2 regions of the Arthrobacter sp. CAN_A1 genome follow, and region 1 is predicted to be linked to the other one. Evidence: predicted binding sites of a transcription regulator. Region 1 holds the regulator's gene; the other holds the start of a gene.
What was found. The regulator LexA, encoded in region 1, represses DNA repair genes until DNA is damaged. The targets are predictions, from matches to a motif close to TCGAACANNTGTTCGA.
Positions count from the first base shown of each region.

Region 1 (8,134 bases):
GCCGATGGGCTGGGCTATACCCTCGCCGATACCGTGGGGTTCGTCAGGTCGCTGCCGACGCAGCTCGTCGAGGCGTTCCGTTCGACGCTGGAGGAGATTGCCGACTCGGACCTGATCCTGCATGTGGTGGATGTATCCCATCCCGATCCGGAGGGTCAGATCGCCGCGGTGCGGGAGGTCCTTTCCGAGGTGGATGCCCGTAAAGTCCCCGAAATCATTGTCCTGAACAAGGCCGACGCCGCAGATCCCTTTGTGATCGAGCGTCTGCGCCAACGCGAACCACGGCACATTGTGGTCTCGGCCCGCACCGGGCAGGGCATCGCCGAGCTGCTGGAAGCCGTCAGCGCCGCTATCCCGCGCCCCAGCGTCAAACTGACCCTGCTGGTGCCTTACGAGCGGGGCGACGTCGTAAGCCGGCTGCACCAGTCCGACGCCGAAATCCTCACCCTCGAACACGTTGAATCGGGCACCCGCCTCGACGTGATGGTTCGTGAAGGTCTCGCCGCCGATCTGGAGGAATTCCGCCAGCATGCCTGACAGTGGCGCCACTGGGCCGCTGGAACTCCTCGATGCAGCTGTCGAAGCCATGGGCGGCGAGAACCGTGCCGGCCAGCACGAGATGACCCAGCGGGTCGCCGAGGCGTTGACCTCCGGTGACCATCTGCTGGTCCAGGCGGGCACGGGAACCGGGAAGTCCCTTGCCTACCTGATTCCGCTCATCTCCCACGCACTGACTCATGACAAGCCAGCCATCGTCTCCACGGCCACCCTTGCCCTCCAGGCGCAGATTGTTGGACGGGACGTGCCACGGCTGCTGAAAGCGCTCAAGGGGAAACTGCCCCGGCCAGTGGAGGTTGTGCTCCTGAAGGGCCGCGGCAATTACGTGTGCAAACACAAGACGGGCGGCGGTTTCCCCGAGGAAGGCGCACCCGAGGCGCTCTTCAGCATGGGAGAGGACACCGCAGCCCCGCACCCGGCGGCTGGCCCCGCCACACCGCTGGGCCGCGAGGTGGTCCGACTCAGGGAATGGGCTGAGACCACCGAAACCGGTGACCGTGACGAGATAACCCCCGGCGTCAGTGAGCAGGCCTGGCGCCAGGTGTCGGTAACCAGTATGGAATGTCTCGGCGCACAGAAGTGCCCGGTCGCCGCCGAGTGCTTCAGCGAACGGGCCCGGGCCAAAGCCGGGGACGCCGACATTGTCATCACCAACCACGCGATGCTCGCCATCAGCGCCTTCGAGGGGCTGGCTGTGCTCCCCGAGTACGACGTCGTCGTGATTGACGAAGCCCACGAACTGCATGACCGCGTCACCGGGGCGGTGTCCGGGCAGCTCTCCACCGGCATGATCTCCGCCGCGGCGTCAGCCGCGCGCAGACACCTCTCGGTCAGTGCCGAGCCACTGGACGCGGCGAACCGGTTCTTCGAGTCGACAGTGGAAGGGATTCCCTCGGGTCTGATGGCTTCGGGGCTGGATGAAGAGCAGGAATCGGCCATCACCCAGGTCCGGGAGGCCTGCCGTGCCGTCCTGTCCGATGCCAAGGGCGACGGCCCAACCCCCGCCGACGGCGGACGCCAGCTGGCCAAGTCCCATGTGCTGGCGGTGTTCGAACTGTGTGAACGCCTCCTCACGGCCACCCCCGCGGGCGAAGTGCTGTGGGCCTCACGGCCCAGCACCTTCTCGCCTGGCACCGGGTACTCCCAGCCCGACGACGCCGCACCGGCCACGATCAACATTGCTCCACTGTCGGTGGCAGGGAAACTGCGGGAGGGCCTGTTCGCCGATCACACCGTGGTGCTCACGTCGGCAACGCTGGCGATTGGCTCCGAGTTCGGCCCGGTTGCCGGGTCGCTGGGCCTGGCCGGAGCGTCGGCTCCCTCCTGGACGGGCGTCGACGTCGGCAGTCCGTTTGATTACCCGAGACAGGGCGTGCTCTACGTCGCCAAAGACCTGCCGAAGCCTGAACGGGGTACCTCGGCAGAACAGCTTGACGAACTTGAGGTCCTTCTCAAAGCGTCCCGGGGCGGCGCGCTGGGACTCTTCTCTTCCCGCCGGGCCGCCGAGGAAGCTGCCGAGGCGCTGCGTCCGAGGGTGGATTTCGAGATCCTGTGCCAGGGCGAATCCTCGATGTCAGCCCTGGTCAAACAGTTCTCCGATGAACCCGACACGTGTCTCTTCGGCACCATGTCCCTCTGGCAGGGCGTCGACGTCCCGGGCAGGTCCTGTCGACTGGTCACCATCGACCGGATACCTTTCCCCCGACCGGACGATCCCCTGATGACCGCGAGGACCAGGGCGGTGGCCAAAGCCGGCGGCAACGGTTTCATGAGCGTTTCAGCGACCCATGCCGCCGTCCGGTTGGCGCAGGGCGCCGGACGCCTCATCCGGGCGACCGAAGACAGGGGAGTAGTGGCGATCCTCGACTCCCGGCTGGCCAACGCACGCTACGGGTCGTTCCTGCGCGCCGCGCTGCCACCCTTCTGGTCGACAACCGATCGCGCGACCGCGGTGGGCGTGCTCCAGCGCCTGGCCGGAGAGCCTGGCACCTAACGCGGCCAATCGCCGTCCGAACCCCATACCGCCCGGGGTGGGGGTGGTGGGGGTGAGTGGGGAGGTGGTGTGATGCTAGAGAGCGCGCATCACGGAGACAACCTTGCCCATGATCGTGGCCAGATCGCCGAGGATCGGCTCGTACTGGGTGTTCTGCGGGAGGAGCCAGGTGTGGCCGTCGCGTTGCCGGAAAGTCTTCACTGTCGCCTCGTCATCCAACAGAGCCGCCACAATGTCGCCGTTCTGCGCCTCCTGCTGTCGGCGGACTACCACCCAATCGCCGTCGCAGATGGCCGCGTCGATCATCGAGTCGCCGTAGACGCGGAGCATAAACAGATCTCCATGGCCGACGAGTTGACGCGGCAACGGCATCACATCCTCGATGACCTGATCAGCCAGGACTGGCCCGCCTGCTGCGATCCGGCCAACCAGCGGCACCATCGCCGCGTCCACCGCACCGCCGATCCCCGACGGGCCGTGGGAATCTGATCCCTCGGGCGCCCTCTTGTGATCGTGGTCGAGTGTCAGCGGAAGCAGGATCTCCATGGCGCGGGGACGTTTCGGGTCACGGCGGAGATAGCCCATCCGTTCCAGCTGTGACAGTTGATGCGTCACGCTCGACAGGCTGGCAAGCCCCACCGTGTCCCCAATTTCCCGCATCGACGGCGGGTAGCCGTTTGTACCGATGGCCCGCTGGATGGTTTCGAGGATCTTCTTCTGCCGGGCTGTCATGCCCTTGGGCACCTGCCGGCCGCGGGGGCGACCACGCGTAGGAAGCGGAGCGGGGGCCTGATCTGAAGTTTGTTCATCCAGTGGTCCGTCGGACTCTTTCACGGTCTCGGTCCCTTCGATAAGAATCCATGTACCCCGGCTGATCCCTGGATTCAGGGCGCCGAGCTTATTTTGTCAGAGGCGGATGATGTGCTGATTTCTGCTGGAACCGAACGTTCATCCTTGCCCTAACGGTAGGGGAGTTGGGACACGTTTTCAAACATTTGTTCGATCGTGTCTCGACAAAGTTCGTCAATGAGTGCTAAAAATAAGAAAGCAGCAATTCGAAGATAAGTTCGAATGAAACAGGTCAGTCCTGTTTTCGCTCGAACACTACCTTCAACCGTCACGGTTGGTTCGGGTTGAAACCCGGATTCGAATGGACTGATTCGAGAGTACAGAGAGGTCTATCCATGTCTGTCATCACCACACATCAAAACTCCCCCGTCGCCGAGAACGGCGCGGCCAAGCTCCGACTCACCCGTAGGGGCAGGCTCCTGCTGGTCGGGCTGCCAATTGTCCTGCTGGCGTCTGCCGTCCTGATGTTGTCAGGGTTCTTCAACTCGCCCGCCAAGGCCGCAGCCGAGGGTGGAGAGGTCACACAGACCGTCAGCGTCAGCGTCGCCGCGGGCGAAACCATCTGGCAGATTGCCACTGAGTTCGCTCCAGACCGCGATCCGCGCGACGTGGTCTCCGAAATCGTTGAACTGAACAGCCTGGGTACCTCAGTTCTCCAGGCCGGCCAGCAGCTGGACGTCCCGACCAATCGGTAAGACCTTCCAGAGGACTCATACCCCAGAGACTCTTTCGAGTCGCGCCATCCACGGCGGACCGGCCAGCCAGTCTCGGCTGCCGGGAGTCCCTCGGGGCGGGACGTTCGAAGTTTCCCCTGATTCTGCTCTTGCACGGCTCGGCGCATAACCTTGATAGGTGAGTGAACAGTTTGAGCGGTTGAGCCGGTTGCCCCTGCGTGATGATCTGCGGGGTAAGCATCCCTATGGGGCACCCCAGTTGGATGTGCCCATCCTCCTCAACGTCAACGAGAACACCTACGGCGTCCCCGACGACGTCAGGCAGGCAATTGTTGATGCGGTCAGCCGGGAAGTCGGCGGACTCAACCGCTACCCTGACCGGGAGTTCAGTGACCTGCGGTCCAACCTCGCGCGGTACCTGGGCCATGGGTTGACGCCTGATAATTTGTGGGCAGCCAACGGCTCCAACGAGGTGCTGCAGCACCTTCTCCAGGCCTTCGGTGGGCCGGGCCGGTCGGCGATCGGTTTCCCACCGACCTACTCCATGTATCCTCTGCTCGCCAGCAGCACCGGCACGCGCTACATCCCCGGTGAAGGCAATGAATCGTTCACCTTGGGCGCCGAAGACGCCGCGCGTCAGGTGCACGACTCCGGCGCCAACGTAGTCTTCCTCTGCTCGCCCAACAACCCGACGGGGACCGCCCTGGGCCTGGATGTGGTGGAAGCCGTTTACGAGGCGAGCGGTAAGGCCAACGCCATCGTGATTGTTGATGAGGCCTACGCTGAGTTCGCCCACTCAGACACCGTCAGCGCTTTGACGCTGTTGAAGGGACGTGAGCGTCTTGTGGTGTCCCGCACCATGAGTAAGGCCTTTGCCATGGCTGGCGCGCGGCTTGGCTATCTGGCGTCTGCACCAGAGGTCGCTGACGCGCTACGCCTCGTCCGGTTGCCCTACCACCTGTCAGCCATCACCCAGGCGGCTGCCAATGCGGCGTTGACACACTCGACCCAGCTGCTCGCCAACGTGGAAGACATCAAGACCCAGCGCGACCGGATCGTTGAGAGCCTCCGGGCATTGGGCCTGACTCCTGCGCCCTCGGATGCGAACTTTGTCCTGTTCGGTGGGCTTGAGGATCCGCAAGGGATCTGGCAGGGCCTCCTCGAGGCAGGGGTGCTGATTCGCGACGTCGGCATTCCGGGCCATCTGCGGGTCACCGCAGGCACCGAGACGGAGACCACAGTGTTCCTTGACTCCCTTAGCGCCCTGCTGGGGAAAACCGTCTCCTAGACTGGTAGGGGGCCCTCTCGATGCGGCACCCGCATGAGCCATCTACCGTCACCCATCTGCTACGTACCAATCGAAGGATAGCCATGAGCGTGGAAACCACCGTCGGACGCACCGCGAGCCGGGAACGGACCACCAGCGAATCGTCAGTGTTCGTCCAACTGGATCTCGACGGCACGGGTCGCGCAGAGATCAGCACCTCTGTGCCCTTCTATGACCACATGCTGACCGCTCTGGCCAAGCACTCGCTGATCGACCTGACGGTCCGGGCCACCGGTGACACCCACATTGATGCCCACCACACGGTCGAGGATGTCGCCATCACCATCGGTGAAGTGCTCCGCGAAGCGCTTGGCACCAAGGCCGGCATCCGCCGGTTCGGTGAAGCCACTGTGCCCCTGGATGAGGCCCTGGCCAACGCGGTAGTCGACATTTCGGGCCGGCCCTACCTGGTGCACACGGGTGAACCGGCGGGCCAGGAGTACCACCTGATTGGCGGACATTTCACTGGTTCCCTCACCCGCCACGTTTTCGAAGCGATCACCCTGCACGCCCAGATCTGCCTGCACATGACGGTCCTCGGCGGGCGCGATCCGCACCACATTGTCGAAGCCCAGTTCAAGGCGTTTGCCCGTGCGCTCCGGGCCGCAGTGGAGCCGGACCCACGGGTCGACGGTGTCCCTTCCACCAAAGGGGCGCTATGAGCGCGCCGCGCGTCACAGTCCTCGACTATGGCTCAGGCAACATCCGTTCAGCGGTGCGCGCCCTTGAGCACATAGGTGCCGAGGTTACGTTGAGCGCCAAGCCCGACGACGTCCTCAACGCCGACGGGCTGGTGGTGCCCGGCGTCGGCGCTTTTGCCACAGTCATGAAGGGCCTCAAGGACGTCGACGCGCTGCGCATGATCGGCCGACGGGTGGCCGGCGGTCGGCCGGTCCTGGGGATCTGCGTTGGACTCCAGATCCTCTTCGACGAGGGGGTCGAGCACGGCGTCAGGACCGAGGGGATGGGTGAGTGGCCGGGCACCGTTGAGCGGCTCCGGGCCGACGTCGTTCCCCACATGGGCTGGAACACGGTGACAGCACCCGAGGGGTCAACCCTTTTCGACGGCATCGAGGAGGAGCGATTCTACTTCGTTCACTCCTACGGGGTGCAGCAGTGGAAATTCGATGTCACCCAGCCGGCCATGAAACCGCCCATGGTGACCTGGGCCGACCACGGTGGACCGTTCATCGCCGCGGTCGAGAACGGGCCGCTGAGCGCCACCCAGTTCCACCCGGAAAAGTCCGGCGACGCCGGTGCCCGGCTGCTGTCCAACTGGACAGCGGGGTTGCGCTAGCCATGTGGAGCATAGTGCTGATGGGCCTGTCCGGCCTGCTGATCGGCGGGGCCATTTCCTTCCGGCGGCAGGAGTCGCACAAGGCCCTCATCATCAGTTTCTGGGTGTTGGCGGGAATGGCGTTACTGGCCGCCTACCTCCTGACCCTGACCGACCTCTGATTATCGAGACATCCGACAGCTACGAAAGAGTCACTACCCGATGAGCCCCTTTACTGAATCGCCCATTCTTGAACTGCTTCCCGCCGTCGACGTCGTCGACGGTCAGGCCGTGCGCCTGGTCCAGGGCGAGGCCGGCAGCGAAACCGGCTACGGGGACGCCCTCGAGGCGGCCCTGGCCTGGCAGCACGACGGCGCCGAATGGGTACACCTCGTGGACCTCGACGCCGCATTCGGCCGCGGCTCCAACCGGGAACTGCTGAAGCGCGTCGTCAACGAGCTCGACATCAAGGTTGAGCTGTCCGGCGGCATCCGCGACGACGCCTCCCTGGAGGCGGCCCTCGACCTTGGAGCGCACCGGGTGAACCTGGGCACCGCCGCCCTGGAGGACCCAGAGTGGACCGCTGCCGCCATCGCCCGCTACGGCGACAAGATCGCCGTCGGGCTGGACGTCCGCGGCACCACCCTCGCCGCGCGCGGGTGGACGGAGGAGGGCGGTGACCTCTGGGAGGTCCTGCAGCGCCTCGAAGACGCCGGCTGCTCCCGGTATGTGGTCACCGACGTCACTAAGGACGGCACCCTCCGCGGCCCGAACCTCGAGTTGCTCCAGCAGGTGCTCGAGCGCACCTCGCGCCCCGTGGTCGCGTCCGGCGGGATCTCCAGCCTTGATGACCTCGCAGCACTGCGCCAACTGGTGCCGCACGGCCTGGAAGGTGCAATCGTGGGCAAGGCCCTGTATGCCGGAGCGTTCACCCTGCCCCAGGCCCTCGACGTCGCTGGCCACCCGGAGCCGCAGGTGTGAGCGAGCGCCACCTGCCGGCTCACATTGCGGGGGCCCTCGCGGGCAACACCGCCGATTCGGCGGGCCAACTGTGGGAGGGTCGTGACCTTAGCGGCGACGGGAACCCGCTGCACAACTTTGACGACGACGATGGCGGCGCGCCTCCCGCCTACACCGCGGCGGTGAACCGGCTCCTCGCGGGCAAGGGCGACGAGGCAGATGTACTCGCCGCCCTCGCCGGGGTCCGTGTCTTCGTACCAGTGATACCCCAGCTGGCCGCTGGTAGCGAACCTGCCGGGCAGCACGACGGGTCGGCGGAGGGCCAGACGGGGGACAAGGAAGCCGACATGGCGCTGGTGACCCTCACAGCACCCGACGGGCGGAACGCGTTGCCGGTCTTCAGCTCAGCGGCTGCCCTCACAGCGTGGCATCCCGATGCCCGGCCCGTTGCCGTTTACGCCCCACGCGCGGCACTGTCGGCCGTGGCTGACGAGTCG
Region 1 is NZ_JADOUR010000006.1:37,433-45,566, reverse strand. Features, by position in the region: gene hflX (GTPase HflX) at 1-537, shown strand, start outside; gene IWX62_RS08700 (ATP-dependent DNA helicase) at 530-2,551, shown strand; gene lexA (transcriptional repressor LexA) at 2,627-3,283, opposite strand; gene IWX62_RS08690 (LysM peptidoglycan-binding domain-containing protein) at 3,736-4,095, shown strand; gene IWX62_RS08685 (histidinol-phosphate transaminase) at 4,253-5,362, shown strand; gene hisB (imidazoleglycerol-phosphate dehydratase HisB) at 5,446-6,063, shown strand; gene hisH (imidazole glycerol phosphate synthase subunit HisH) at 6,060-6,698, shown strand; gene IWX62_RS08670 (hypothetical protein) at 6,701-6,859, shown strand; gene priA (bifunctional 1-(5-phosphoribosyl)-5-((5-phosphoribosylamino)methylideneamino)imidazole-4-carboxamide isomerase/phosphoribosylanthranilate isomerase PriA) at 6,900-7,658, shown strand; gene IWX62_RS08660 (SseB family protein) at 7,655-8,134, shown strand, end outside.

Region 2 (8,134 bases), on a different contig from region 1:
ACCCAGATCGCGAAAAAGACCGGCGCGAAAAAGACCACCGTGGACGCGGCACTGAAAGTCCGGGCCGACGACACCGCCAGCGCAGCACTCGCCCAAGGCATGACACTGGACATGGCCGCAGTTATCGAAGAATTCAGCGGCGACGCAGAAGCAATCACCAAACTCGAAACCACCGCCGCACAGAACCCGCAGAGCTTTGACCACACCGCCCAACGGCTCCGCGACGACCGCACCCGCGCCGCCCTCCTGGCCGAAGCAGCAGCCACCGCCACCACCCAGGGCTTGAAGATCGTTGACGAGGATCTGAACTACTACGACTACAAAGGCCCCATGGCGAATATCCGCGACCTGCGCACCATCGAGGGTGAACCACTCACCGACGACGACGCCGACGCCGCGCACATCGGATTCACCTACAACGGGGAGGTACGGATCACTTTGGTCAATACCGACTGGAAAGCAGCAGGATTCACCAAACCCGGCGCCACCCGGACAGGGCCAATGACCGAGGACGAAAAAGCAGAACGCCGCCGCGTGATCGAAAACAATAAAGCATGGGACGCCGCCGAAACGGTCCGCGTGGACTTCCTCAAAACCCTGCTCAAGTCCAAGACGGCCCCGAAGAACGCCCTACGGTTTATCGCCCAGTCAATGGGAAACCATTCCTACACCGTCGCTGACGGACTCAACAAGCACACCGGATTCGCCGCCGAACTGCTCGGAGGCAAAGACGGTTACGGCGAGCTGGCGAAGATCACCGCCAAGCCCACCGGACGCCACGAAACCAACACCCTCGCCGTCATCCTCGCAGGATTCGAAAAGAGCCTCACCCGCCAGTCATGGCGCAACCCCACCAGCACCGCCAAGCACTACCTGACCCAGCTCACCACATGGGGCTACACTCTCAGCGACGTTGAAACCATCATCACCAACCACGGAAACACAGAAACACAGGAATCCGTGAAGGCAGAAACCAGTGGAGTACAGGAGCTGGGGGAGACGTTCGCACAGGTGCAAGCCGACGAGGAAGAACTCACCGCCGACGAAGCCTAAACCGGGGGAGTAGTGCCCCCGCCGGAAACCGGCGGGGGCGCTGCCCGGGCCGGACGGAGCCGGCCCAGGCGAACAAAGCAGCGGTGCTCGCTAGCTCGCACCGCAGAAACGGACCTCATTAGCGTTCGGGGACAGCTATCAATTAGGTGCGCTCCGGGGCAGCGTCTTTCTGCCTTCGTCGGCGCTCTGACCATTTGATGATGACAGTAGTAACGAGTAGACCGAACAGGATCGCGACGGTCCAACGCCCCAGCATGGGAAGTTCGGTGAAAACGTCCAGGACGATATTGGCGGCAAAGGTACTCAGGACGCTCACGAGGACGATCAGGTACTGGCTCATAGGTCGCATGCGCCCCATCCTGTCATCGTGACCCTGGCACTAACCACCCGGTAAACAAGCGGTCCTTCGCTGCGCTGCGGGCTGTCCTGCCGCCGGCTCCTACGTCGCCACCGGCAGGATCTCTTTCTCTTTTTGCTGCTGTCCTTCGGATCATACGTACCTGCTCCACCAGCTCAACGGCTACGCCGCTGCGCGATCGACCCAAGGTGTCCGGCGCTCCTACGTCCCTTATTTCCTCCCACCTTGCCCCAATCTCTTGCCCTACGGGTTGACCAGGTTCCGACAGGCACAGCTCCGCAAGCTTCGCCAGCAGGCAAAAACAACGGGGGAAGGGCCAACTGCTGGACCACCACATAGAAGCCCCACCACCGACCCCACTACTGCGAAAAGGAGCACCACCATGAACGTTGAGACCAGCACGGCAACGCTGATCATCACCCACACCCACGAGGCCGGAACCCTGATCGAGGGAACGGCTAAAGGTGATGGAACCGCGCCCCTCTTGAAGGTCAACGGTTGGCGCTGGGGCCGCAGCATCGCCGCGTGGTTCGTGCCCATGTCCCGGGACCGTCAGCCCAAAATGCACGTCATCAACCGCACCACGGCGGCACTCACCGAGGCAGGTTTCAGCGTCGAAACCGACATTGACCGCACCAGCCGCAGCACCGCCGAAGTAGAAGTGGGAAAGATTGAACGCCAGCAAGACCGCGCCGACGCCCTGGCCGCGAAGGCCGAGCGAAAACAAGACGCCGAAACAGCGGCCTACGACTCAGCGCGGGCAGCGCTGCGCCGACTGCCCGAAGGTGGGGAACCCATCAAGATAGGCCACCACTCAGAGAACCGGCACCGCCGCGCCATTGCCACCGCAGACCGGGCCATGGGCAAATCAGTCCAAGCCACCGAGGAAGCCAAGGCAACCGCCGAACGCGCAGCGACAGCAGCCCGAACCACTGACCGCCGCTACAGCCCCGCCGCCGTGGCATCACGGATCAAAACCCTAGAAACAGCAATCCGCGCCACCGAGCGGAAAATCAACGGCAGTTCCCACACGTTCGCCGGGGGATACGTCGAGACGACGGCACCGGCCACGGGGGATTACCGGGCGCACCTTCAAGGCATGTTGGCCGATGAGCTGGACCAGCTCACCTACTGGCAGGGCATCAGGGAAACCCAGATAGCCGAAGGCCAGGCCACCAACTACACCCGCGAGCAGATCAACAAAGGCGATTACGTCCGCATTGGTGGGAGCTGGCACGAAGTAGCCCGAGCCAACCAGAAAACCGTTTCACTCATCACCGAGTACAGCTGGACCCAAAAGGCCGACTACGCCCAGATCAGGGACCACCGCACCAAAGAAGAAGCAACCACCGCAGCGGAAACACCAGCCGAGGCAGCGAGCTAACCACCCGGCCACAGTGCCCCGCCCCCACCCTGCCTATCAACAGCACGGGCGCGGGGGTGCTGCCCGGCCCGGACGGAGCCGGCCCAGGCGAACATGAGCCCCAGGTACTCGCTAGCTCGCACCAGGAACAAGCGGTCCTTCGCTGCGCTGCGGGCTGTGCTGCCGCCGGCTCCTACGTCGCCACCGGCGGGATCTTTCTCTTTTTTGCTGCTGTCCTTCGGATCATACGTGCCTGCTCCACCAGCTCAACGGCTACGCCGCTGCGCGATCGAGCCAAGGTGTCCGGCGCTCCCAAGGTCGCTTATTTCCTTCCCCTCTTGGCCCGATCTCTTGCCCTACGGGTTGACCAGGTTCCGACAGGCACAGCTACGCAAGCTTTGCCAGCAGGCAAAAACAACGGGGGAGAGGCCAACTGCTGGACCACCACTTTTAGAAGCCCCACCACCGAACCCCCGCCACTGCGAAAAGGAGCACCACCATGAACAACTCGCCCATTGCCGTCACGTCCCCGGCTGACATTCTGGCCTACGTCCCGCACGGCCTCGGATTTGCCCCGCGTGAATCCTTCGTGCTGATGACCATGCACGGCAAGCGGCTCGGCGTGACGCTGCGCATCGACGCGCACCAAGAAGGCAACCCGGAAGAGTTCGCCGCGTCAGTCGTTGGCTACCTCGCCAACGATCAAGACGCCGACGGCTCCCTGTTCATCCTCTACACCAACCAGCCCACCATTGACGGTGTAAAGCCCTTCACCGCGCACGCCGAAGCCCTCGATACGGCGCTGCACGCCGCTGGCATGAATATCCGCGATAGCTGGATTGTCACCGATGAGCACTGGATGACCTACTTTTGCGACGATGAGGACTGCTGCACCACGCACCCGCTGGCCGAAATCGCCGACAGCGCCCTGAACGCCCGACTGATCTTTGACGGCTCCAACGCGCAGCGCGATAGCGTGGCGGACCCAGTATTCACCGGCGGACACGCGGAAACCGTTCTCAACCAGATCGCGGAAACCGTGACCGGCTGGGCAGAGATCGACCCCACCGACTGGACAACTCCCGTGATGACCGAAAACCGGGCCCTCTGGCAGGACACCACCGGAACCACCCCGACCGAGGAAACCGCGGTGCAGCTCGTCGCCGCACTCCACGCCCCGAACGTCCGTGATCGGATCATGGCCGACACCATCAACACCAGCAACGACCCCCACGAAATGACCTTGACCCTGATCGGCCGTTTCGTTGGCCGACCCGATTGGAGCCGAGTCGATGCCGTGCAACAGCTCGCCACCGACCTGCTCCCGTTCACCCCGAACGAAGCCCGAGCACCACTATTTACCCTGCTCGGCTGGATCAATTGGTACAAGGGCAAGGGATCAATCGCGCACCTGTACCTGACCAAAGCGAAGGAAGCCGACCCCGAGAGCCGACTCGCGGCGCTGCTGCTGAAATTCACCGGCACCGGCGTTATCGCTGAATGCACCAAGAGCGCAAAAACGGCCTACCAGCACTAACACCGACAGCAGGGCCGGGGACCAGTCCACCGCGGCAGGTTCCCGGCCCTGCTCTACGCACTTCCACGCTCACCGGCCAGGATGCGCGGCGGCGACCTCCCCCGCTTCGCTCCTCCGGTCGCCGCACCTACACGCCACCAGCTCCCACCAAGTACGCAGCCGTGCCAACAGGCCACCCCGCCCCAGAACAAGCCAACGCAGACCAAGTCACTACAGGGCAGGTCGATACAGTGAAACCAGCACCGACCGCGAGAGAACAGGGAACCCGCCATGCCCGGCACCGATCTTATCCAGCCAGCACACACCCTGACCTACGCACCAGAGACCACCGCAGAGCGAGCCCTGGCAGAGAACATGCCCCTGCAGCTGAACGTTTCACGTCCAGATCTCACCTGGACCGACGCTAAACACCAGCCCAACAACTAACCTCTCAACCAGTGGGCCCTATGGGCCGCCTTGAGGGCTAAGTTATCCCCCGCCAAGAGGGGGATCCGCTGTGCCGCACCGAACCGGCCCGGTGAATCCGGATCCCTTATGGCACACCCAAACCGCGGAAGTAGCAAACATGGAGGAATAGTAGTAGGATTACTACTATTCCTACTACTTCGAGAGTGGTCCGCTGTGATGAGTGAGCAAATTAGCCCGACGGGGTCGGCCCGGGACAGGGTGTTCGCCGCCGCCGAGAAAATCAGTGCCGAGCGTAACCCCACGGTGTCCAGTGTCCGGGAAGCCGCAGGCGTCTCCAACGCCGACGCCACCAGGTATTTGAAGGCGTGGCGGGAAGAGAGCGCTGTCGCCGGCTCACGGATCGTCGCAACACCGCAACCGCTGCTTGACCAAGCGGCACGGTTGGCCGGATCGGTGTGGGCTGATGCCGTGGCGTTGGCCGCCGAGCAGCATGCAGCCCTCGAAGCCCGCTGGGTGAAAGAGGGCCAAGACAAAGACACTGAACTGGCCGAGCTCGTCGCAGACCTCGATCGCATCACCAACAAAAACACGGCTGATGCTGCGGCGTTGAACGCGGAACTCGTAGCCGCCGTGAGCCGGGCGCAGGACGCGGAGGAACGTGCCCGCCAAGCAGAAACCGCCGCCGAGCGTTCCCGCTCCGACGCTGGCACGCTCGCTACTGACTTGGCAGCCGCCCGCGCCCGGGCCGACACGCTGCAACAAAGCCACGACGCACTCCTCCAGCGCATCACACCCCAAGCCGACGAGACAGCGAGCAAAAAGTAAAACGGCGAGGCAGATGCCTCACGAAGAGAAACCGCTAGGCTAAAACCAGATTTCCTTTCGCAGGGAAAACCAGAAGAAACAAGCGGGGCCGGTAACTGTGTGGTGCAGGAACCGGCCCCACCAACATTTAGTGACCCCGCCTGGGTTCAACACCTACGGAGGATGAACCAGTGAACACAGCCGAACCCGCCCGCTTTATGACCATCCCCGACGTGGCCGAGGAACTAAACACCAGCACAAGCCAGATCCGGGCACTGATCAGAGTAGGGGATCTGCCGGCAATCCAAATTGGTGGCCGAGGGCAATGGCGTATCGAGCGGACCACACTCGAGGACTACATCAACGACGCCTACCAGCGAACAAACGAGGCAATCCGCCGTGGTGACCTACCCGCCAACACCGGCCACTAACCGCAGCGACTACAACTCATCCGGCGCAGCGGGAGTTACCGCGCCGACCCATACCCAGCCCTGGCGCTGGGTCTTGATGCCCGGCTCGAAGAACGAGACCTTGACCGCTGCCTTTGTCCACGCCGTTGCGTGTCCCTTCACCCGGTACGCGCTCGACGGGTAACGAATCCAGATATGCACCCGCCGCGGAGCAGGGAACTCATGAACAGGATTCGACGGTAAATCCAGTTCCGCCTCCGTGAGCATCACCGGTTCCTCCCGCATCACCAGTTCCTCAATCCACCCATCCAATAACCGGTCATAGTAGTTTCTGTACCGCTTGTTCTGGCCCACGGCGTTTGCCGCCACTCTGCTAACTCTCAGAAACGAAAAATAGACTGTGAAGTGAGCCGAGTTTGATTGAGTCCTCGGCTCACCGGGCCGGTGTCTTAGAAGCCCCCCCGCTCTAGGGCACCGGCACCATCACGTTAGAGCCCAGCACCGACATTCACTCAGCCCCAGCGATCCGCCGTAGCTGCCACCCGTCAGTATGTGGATCCGAGCTGATATCGACCTCCAGGGTGGGGGAGACCGGCCCGGTTTGAGCTTGGAACCGCCACACACGCTTGGTGATGAGACTGCCCTGCCCGTTTACGGGGGTGTTTCCTGGCTCCCACCAGCTCCGGGTGCTGGACCAGCTCACCGGTTCCCTGACTGCCTGCCAGATCCGGCCACGCCACCGCATCGCCAGGGGAGCGCCGCTGCTACTGAACCTCACGTCTACCGGTTCGTTGACCGTCCGTGGCCTAGTCTCCGTCGTTTGTGTTGTCATGTGCGCGCCGCCCTTCACCCTGTGATCCGTCATGCCGTCAGGGTCAAAATTAGAACACATGTTCGATTTATGGGAACCCTCAGCGGTGCGGCAGAATGAGCCGTATGTGCGGACGCTTCGTGATTGCGGGAAACAAACAGGCCCTGGTGGACACCTTTGAGGTCATCACCGATCAGAGCCCAGATATTCAGCCGTCGTGGAACGTCGCACCCATGCAGGACATTCGGTTCATCACCGAACGCCCGGACGCTGACGGGGTGCTAGAGCGCCGCCTAGAGACGGCCCGTTGGGGGTTAGTCCCGGTATGGTCCAAAGACCCCAAAGCCGGGGCCAGGATGATCAACGCCAGGTCAGAGACGATCACGGAGAAGCCGTCATTTCGTACCGCCGCGGCGAAGCGCCGGGCGCTGATCCCGATGAACGGGTACTACGAGTGGCAGAAGAACCAGGACGGCACGAAAACCCCGACCTACCTACACCCCGAGAATGAGGATGAGCTGTTGGCCGTAGCCGGCCTTTATGAGTTCTGGCCCAATCCTGAGCTGGCCGAGGACCACCCGGAAAAGTGGCTGGTCACCGCGACTGTCATCACGACGTCGGCCACCGACGCGCTAGGGCATATCCACGAACGATCACCGCTCATCATTCCCAAAGACCTCCAGGTCGATTGGCTGGATTCAGCTACGACGGACAAGAACCAGGTCCGCGAGCTAGTGAATGCCATGCCTGAACCTCACCTGGTGCCCCGAGTTGTCGGCAAAGAAGTTGGATCAGTACGCAACAACGGCCCGCAGCTGATTGTTGAGGTCCGTGGTGGATAACGAGTCGCGGGCGAGAAATAGACACGATGCGTATCTCAAGCATCTGGAGTCCTACGCTCCTCAGCTTGACGATTGGCGGCTCCGCGCGCAGCAGATTGAGCGTCCGCAGCGAGGCAGCGAGTTGCACGAGGATAACAAGGTATTTGTCCACCCGATTAGTGATGAGGCGCGACTGTCTCTTGTATCCGCCGGGGAACACCTGCGCTTAGCGTGGACAGCCGTAAAGGCTGGCGAGCTGTATCCATCCGCGCATTTCACTACGCTTCGAGGGGCGCTACTGGCGTCAGCCCAGGCGGTCTATGTATTGGGCCCTGATGACCCTACTGTCCGCCGAGAGCGCGGGCTGACAGTGATTGTTGAGGCGTACAAGAGGCTTCGACAGTTTCACCTTGAATGCTTGAACATGCCTGATCTATCCGAAGAGGACTGCAAAAAGATTCATGAGCAGCTGGGCTGGCTTGATGGTCGGAGAGCAACGGCGATAGAGGTAGGCGGCCAACCTCGTGGCCTCAACATTTCCGATGACGTCATTCCTTTTGCGGCCGGTT
Region 2 is NZ_JADOUR010000017.1:2,076-10,209, reverse strand. Features, by position in the region: gene IWX62_RS15045 (ParB/RepB/Spo0J family partition protein) at 1-1,053, shown strand, start outside; gene IWX62_RS15040 (hypothetical protein) at 1,196-1,402, opposite strand; gene IWX62_RS15035 (DUF3560 domain-containing protein) at 1,794-2,795, shown strand; gene IWX62_RS15030 (DUF4192 domain-containing protein) at 3,274-4,311, shown strand; gene IWX62_RS15025 (hypothetical protein) at 4,582-4,737, shown strand; gene IWX62_RS15020 (DNA-binding protein) at 4,936-5,544, shown strand; gene IWX62_RS15015 (helix-turn-helix domain-containing protein) at 5,742-5,954, shown strand; gene IWX62_RS15010 (hypothetical protein) at 5,964-6,302, opposite strand; gene IWX62_RS16370 (DUF6504 family protein) at 6,442-6,765, opposite strand; gene IWX62_RS15005 (SOS response-associated peptidase) at 6,870-7,586, shown strand; gene IWX62_RS16365 (hypothetical protein) at 7,936-8,134, shown strand, end outside.
Region 2: the regulator LexA is predicted to act here: its motif matches at 6,816-6,831, upstream of IWX62_RS16370 (DUF6504 family protein).